2 regions of the Diaphorobacter sp. J5-51 genome follow, and region 2 is predicted to be linked to the other one. Evidence: riboswitches for the same ligand, from Rfam matches in the RefSeq annotation. Region 2 holds a riboswitch; the other holds the start of a gene.

Region 1 (3,413 bases), on a different contig from region 2:
GCCGCATCGCGCGCCATGCGCATGGGGTAGGCGTTCTCGAACTCGCGCAGTTCGGCCGGCGTGTCGGCGGTGATCCAGCGGGCTCCCGTGTACTGGCAGGCTTCCAGACGGATGTCGCAGTCGTATTCGGTGTTCAGACGGTGCTGCACCACTTCGAACTGCAGCTGGCCCACGGCACCCAGCAGCATGTTGCCGCCGGCCTCGGGCTTGAAGACCTGGATGGCGCCTTCCTCGCCCAATTGCATCAGGCCCTGCTGCAGTTGCTTGGTGCGCAGCGGGTTCTTCAGCACCACGGTCATGAACATCTCGGGTGCGAAGAACGGCAGGCCGGTGAACTGCAGGTTGGCGCCGTCGGTGATGGTGTCGCCCAGCTGCACGCCGCCGTGCGTGGTGAAGCCGATGATGTCGCCGGCGTAGGCCTCTTCCACCGCCTCGCGGCGCTGGCTCATGAAGGTGACCACGCTGGTGGGGCGCAGTTCCTTGGCGGTGCGCTGCACCTTGAGCTTCATGCCGGGCGTGTACTTGCCGCTGGCCACGCGCACGAAGGCGATGCGGTCGCGGTGGTTGGCGTCCATGTTGGCCTGCACCTTGAACACCACGCCCGAAAAGCCTTCGTCTTCGGGCAGGATGGTCTTCTCGACGGTCTGCTTGTTGACGACGAGCGAGCTCTTGCGCGGGCCGGGCGGGGGCGACATGTCCACCACCGCATCCAGCACTTCCATCACGCCGAAGTTGTTCACGCCCGAGCCGAAGAACACCGGTGTGAGCTTGCCGGCCAGGAAGGCTTCATGGTCCCAGGGCGCCGAGGCACCTTGCGCCAGCTCCATGCTTTCCAGTGCGTCGTCAAAGGCCTGACCGAAGCGCGCGCGCAGCTTGTCGGCGTCGGAAAGAGGAATGACCTCGAAGTCCTGCGGGCGCTTTTCGCTGCCGGGCTGGAAGACCGTCATGCTTTGCGTGCGCAGGTTGATGATGCCGCCGAAGCTCTTGCCCTGGCCCACGGGCCAGGTGATGGGGCAGCAGGGCATGCCCAGCTCACGCTCCACCTCGTCGAGGATGTCCAGCGGGTCGCGCACCTCGCGGTCCATCTTGTTGACGAAGGTGATGATGGGCGTGTCGCGCTGGCGGCAGACCTCGATCAGGCGGCGCGTCTGCGCCTCCACGCCGTTGGCCGCGTCGATCACCATCAGGGCCGAATCGACGGCCGTGAGCACGCGGTAGGTGTCTTCCGAGAAGTCCTTGTGGCCCGGCGTGTCCAGCAGGTTGATGACATGGTCGCGGTAGCTCATCTGCATCACGCTCGACGCCACCGAGATGCCGCGCTGCTTCTCGATCTCCATCCAGTCGGACGTGGCGTGGCGGCTGGCCTTGCGGCCCTTCACGGCGCCGGCGATCTGGATGGCGCCGGAGAACAGCAGCAGCTTTTCCGTCAGCGTGGTCTTGCCGGCGTCGGGGTGGGAGATGATGGCAAAAGTCCGGCGGCGCCGGGTTTCTGGGGCGTACGACACAGTGATTCTGGGTGAGGGCCGCGCGGTGCGCTGCGGCCGGTGCGAGAAGAGGCGGGCGCACCCTGCGGGAGCGCCCTGGCATTGGGCGGGGATTCTACGGCGCGGCGCGTGGTGCGGGGGCGCCGGTATAATCTTGCACTTTCCGAGGAGCGTTGCAGCGTCCCCAGCACGGCGGGGCGCGAGGCTCGGAAGTCATACCCAGCAACGACGCTCACCCACGCCTTGCGGTGCGGTGAGCCCCATCCCCCAGGCGCGGTTTTTTCAGATACCCATCAAGGAAACCACCATGAGCGCTGTTCTCAAGTCCCCAGCCGACTCCGCGATTGCCGATATCTCCCTGGCCGACTGGGGCCGCAAGGAAATCCGCATTGCCGAGACCGAGATGCCCGGCCTGATGGCCATCCGCGAGGAATTCGCGGCCAAGCAGCCCCTGAAGGGCGCACGCATCACCGGCTCGCTGCACATGACCATCCAGACGGCCGTGCTGATCGAGACCCTCAAGGCCCTGGGCGCCGACGTGCGCTGGGCCTCGTGCAACATCTTCTCCACGCAGGACCACGCCGCCGCCGCGATTGCCGCCACGGGCACGCCGGTGTTCGCCATCAAGGGCGAAACCCTGGTGGACTACTGGGACTACACCCACCGCATCTTCGACTTCGGCCCCAAGGGCAGCGAGGGCGAAGGCCCGAACATGATCCTGGACGATGGCGGCGACGCCACGCTGCTGATGCACCTGGGCAAGCGCGCTGAAAAGGACGCTTCCGTGCTGGCCCACCCCGGCAGCGAGGAAGAGCGCATCCTGTTCGCCGCCATCAAGGCCAAGCTGGCCGAGGACAGCACCTGGTACAGCCGCAAGAGCGCCCAGATCATCGGCGTGACCGAAGAGACCACCACCGGCGTGCACCGCCTCAAGGAAATGTCGGCCAAGGGCACGCTGCTGTTCCGTGCGATCAACGTGAACGATTCGGTGACCAAGTCCAAATTCGACAACCTGTACGGCTGCCGCGAGTCGCTGGTGGACGGCATCAAGCGCGCCACCGACGTGATGATTGCCGGCAAGGTGGCCGTGGTGGCGGGCTATGGCGACGTGGGCAAGGGCTCGGCCCAGGCGCTGCGCGCCCTGAGCGCCCAGGTGTGGGTGACCGAGATCGACCCCATCAATGCCCTGCAGGCTGCCATGGAAGGCTTCAAGGTCGTGACCATGGAGTGGGCCGCCGACAAGGCCGACATCTTCGTGACCACCACGGGCAACCGCGACGTCATTACCTTCGAGCACATGAAGGCGATGAAGGACCAGGCCATCGTCTGCAACATCGGCCACTTCGATAACGAGATCCAGGTCGCCAAGCTCGAAGAGCACTGCCAGTGGGAAGAAATAAAGCCCCAGGTCGACCATGTGATCTTCCCGGACGGCAAGCGCATCATCCTGCTGGCCAAGGGCCGCCTGGTGAACCTGGGCTGCGGCACGGGCCACCCCAGCTTCGTGATGTCCAACTCGTTCGCCAACCAGACGATCGCGCAGATCGAGTTGTTCACCCACCCCGAGGGCTACGACGTGGGCAAGGTCTACGTGCTGCCCAAGCACCTGGACGAGAAGGTGGCGCGCCTGCACCTGAAGAAGGTGGGCGCCATGCTGACCGAGCTGAGCGACGAGCAGGCCGCCTACATCGGCGTGCCGAAGCAGGGCCCCTACAAGCCCGACACCTACCGCTATTGATTGTTAAAAAGCATAGCTGCTTGCGCTTGCCAGTAGTCGTTTTCAGCATGAAAAATTGCTGAAATTGGCTCGCTGCAAGCGCTGCCAGCTATCGATATGAGAGGATAGCGCGATGCGCGCGGACGTATTTCTGGTGGAAGGCGGCTACGCGGCCACCCGGTCGCAGGCCCAGCGGTTGATTGCCGCCGGCG
Region 2 (3,413 bases):
TCCTGATCTTTCTCCCACCCCGGCGCAGGTGGCGCAGACCGCGCTGCTTGCCTCCTGGCTGGAGGGGCTGCCCGAGCCGCACATCCTGTTCGACCGCGGCTACCGCATCGTGGCCGCCAACGGCGCCTACCGTCGCCAGTTCGGCCAGGGCGCGCCGGTGGTGGGGCGCACCTGCCATGCGGTCTCGCACCATTCACCCGTGCCGTGCGACCAGGCGGGCGAGACTTGCCCGCTGGCGCGCTCGCTCTTCAGCGGTCAGCGTGAGCGCGTGCTGCACCTGCACCACACCCCGGCGGGTGAGGAATACGTGCAGATCGAACTGGTGCCGCTGCGCGACGAGGCGGGCCAGCCCCAGTACTTTCTGGAGAAGATGGAGCCGCTGCGCATTGCCCAGGGGCAGCCGGGCGCGCCGGGCATGATCGGGCGCGCGCCCGCGTTCCAGGCCGTGCTGGAGCTGATCGCGCGCGTGGGCCCGTCGCAGGCCAGCGTGCTGCTGCTGGGCGAGTCGGGCACGGGCAAGGAGCTGGCCGCGCGCGCCGTGCACGAGGCCAGCCCCCGCGCGGGGCGGCCGCTGGTGGTGGTGGACTGCGCCAGCCTGCCCGAGACGCTGTTCGAGAGCGAACTGTTCGGCCACGAGCGTGGCGCCTTCACCGGCGCCCATGCCGCACGCGCCGGCCTGGTGGAGGCGGCGCACGGCGGCACGCTGTTCCTGGACGAGGTGGGCGACATCCCGCTCACCATGCAGGTCAAGCTGCTGCGTTTGCTGGAAAGCGGCACCTACCGCCGCGTGGGCCACACCGAGCTGCGCCGCGCGGACATCCGACTGGTGGCGGCCACCCACCGCGACCTGCGTGCCATGGTGCGCGAGGGGCGGTTTCGCCAGGACCTGTACTACCGCCTGAGCACCTTTCCCATCCAGCTGCCCGCGCTGCGCGAACGCCCGCAGGACATTCCGCTGCTGGCGGAATCGCTCCTGCAGCGCGTGGCCGGAGGGCGGGGCCTGGTGCTTGCGCCCGCGGCGCTGCGCCGGCTGGCGCAGCACCCCTTCCCCGGCAACGTACGCGAGCTGCGCAACGTGCTGGAACGTGCCGCGCTGCTGACCGACGGCGCGGTGGTGACCGCCCATACGATCGAGCGCGCGCTCTCGTTCGATGCGCCCGCGGCGGCGCCGGCCCGCGCTGCGCAGCAGCCCGACCATGCCACCCTGCGTGACATCGAATCCGAGGCCCTGCGCGCGGCGCTGGCGGGTGGGGCCGCGTCGCGTCGCGAATTGGCACGCGCCCTGGGGGTCAGCACGCGCACGCTGTACCGCAAGCTGCGACTGTTACGGGAGCAGGGCTGATGCTCCTTGTTTGATAGCTGTCAGCGCTTGTTGTGATTGGCTTGCGGTCTGTTTTTGCTTGAACCAACCACCGGCCCGTGTAGGGGCCACGTTCTGGGCGCACAGTGCACGCGGGGGTATATCCATATGCCTGCCCCCCAAAGGTGGGCCGCGTAGAATTCGACGCTTTCCCGAGGAGCGCTGCAGCGCCCGCCGGCCGGGGCCGCACAGGCGGCTCGCGCGTGGCGGCGTCAGGCTCGGGCCCACCGCGGCATGCAGCCGTGCGTGTACCAACGGCGCTCACCTGATGTGTCTGTTCTTGTTATCCAGGTGAGCCCCATGCCGTCGTCCGCCCCCGCATCTTCCGTCCCTTCGCACGCCGTGCCGCCCATGCGCCTGTCGGGGCTGGAGCCCGTGTTCATCGGCGAGGGGAGCTTGTTCGTCAACGTGGGCGAGCGCACCAACGTCACCGGCTCCAAGGCGTTCGCGCGCATGATCCTGAACGACCAGTACGAGCAGGCACTGTCGGTGGCGCGTCAGCAGGTGGAAAACGGCGCGCAGATCATCGACGTGAACATGGACGAGGCCATGCTGGACAGCAAGGCCGCGATGGTGCGCTTCCTGAACCTCATTGCCTCCGAGCCCGACATCGCCCGGGTGCCGGTGATGGTGGACAGCTCCAAGTGGGAGGTCATCGAGGCCGGCCTGCGCTGCCTGCAGGGCAAGGGCATCGTCAACTCCATCAGCATGAAGGAGGGCGTGGAAGAGTTCAAGCGCCAAGCCAAGCTGATCCGCCGCTACGGCGCGGCTGCCGTGGTCATGGCCTTCGACGAGAAGGGCCAGGCCGACACCTTCGCACGCAAGACCGAGATCTGCGAGCGCGCCTACCGCATCCTAGTGGACGAGGTGGGCATGGCGCCCGAGGACATCATCTTCGACCCCAACATCTTCGCCATCGCCACGGGCATCGAAGAGCACGCCAACTACGCCGTGGACTTCATCGAGGCCGTGCGCTGGATCAAGCAGCATCTGCCGGGCGCCAAGGTGTCGGGCGGCGTGTCCAACGTGTCGTTCAGCTTCCGCGGCAACGAGCCGGTGCGCGAGGCGATCCACACCGTGTTCCTGTACCACGCCATCAAGGCCGGCATGGACATGGGCATCGTCAACGCGGGCATGGTCGGCGTCTACGACGACCTCGACCCCGAGCTGCGCGAGCGTGTGGAAGACGTGGTGTTGAACCGCCGCCCCGACGCGGCCGAACGCCTGCTGGAGATCGCCGAGGCCGCCAAGGGCGCCGCCAAGGACGACAGCAAGAAGCTGGAGTGGCGCGGCACGCCCGAGCACCCGAAAACCGTGGGTGAGCGCCTGTCGCATGCGCTGGTACACGGCATCACCGACTTCATCGTCGAAGACACCGAGGAGGCCTACCAGCAGATCGTGGTGCAAGGCGGCGGCCGCCCGCTGCACGTGATCGAAGGCCCGCTGATGGACGGCATGAACATCGTGGGCGACCTGTTCGGCGCGGGCAAGATGTTCCTGCCGCAGGTGGTCAAGAGCGCCCGCGTGATGAAGCAGGCCGTGGCCCACCTGATCCCTTACATCGAGGAAGAAAAGCGCCAGCAGGAAGCCGCCGGCCTGGACGTGTCCAGCAAGGGCAAGATCGTCATCGCCACCGTGAAGGGCGACGTGCATGACATCGGCAAGAACATCGTGACCGTCGTCCTGCAGTGCAACAACTTCGAGGTCATCAACATGGGCGTGATGGTGCCCTGCCATGAAATCCTGGCGCGCGCCAAGGCCGAAGGCGCGGACATCATCGGCCTGTCGGGCCTCATCACGCCCAGCCTGGAAGAGATGCAGTACGTGGCCGGCGAGATGGACAAGGACGAGTACTTCCGCATCAAGAAGATTCCATTGCTGATCGGCGGCGCCACCTGCTCGCGCGTGCACACGGCCGTCAAGATCGCGCCGCAGTACCAGGGCCCCGTGGTCTACGTGCCCGATGCCTCGCGCAGCGTGAGCGTGGCGCAGAGCCTGCTGGGCGAGCAAAAGGACAGCTACCTGGCGGAGGTGCAGGCCGACTACGACCATG

What was found. Region 2 has a riboswitch for S-adenosylhomocysteine ahead of metH (methionine synthase). Riboswitches for the same ligand answer to the same signal wherever they lie in the genome.
Region 1: linked by a shared signal. The riboswitch ahead of ahcY (adenosylhomocysteinase) and the one ahead of metH (methionine synthase) in region 2 are both predicted to bind S-adenosylhomocysteine.

The regions. Positions count from the first base shown of each region.
Region 1 covers NZ_JSYI01000001.1:6,241-9,653, forward strand. The annotation lists gene OX89_RS00045 (peptide chain release factor 3) at 1-1,505, opposite strand, end outside; S-adenosyl-L-homocysteine riboswitch at 1,644-1,725, shown strand; gene ahcY (adenosylhomocysteinase) at 1,792-3,222, shown strand; gene OX89_RS00055 (TlyA family RNA methyltransferase) at 3,335-3,413, shown strand, end outside.
Region 2 covers NZ_JSYI01000054.1:90,568-93,980, forward strand. The annotation lists gene OX89_RS07770 (sigma-54-dependent Fis family transcriptional regulator) at 1-1,342, shown strand, start outside; S-adenosyl-L-homocysteine riboswitch at 1,509-1,630, shown strand; gene metH (methionine synthase) at 1,661-3,413, shown strand, end outside.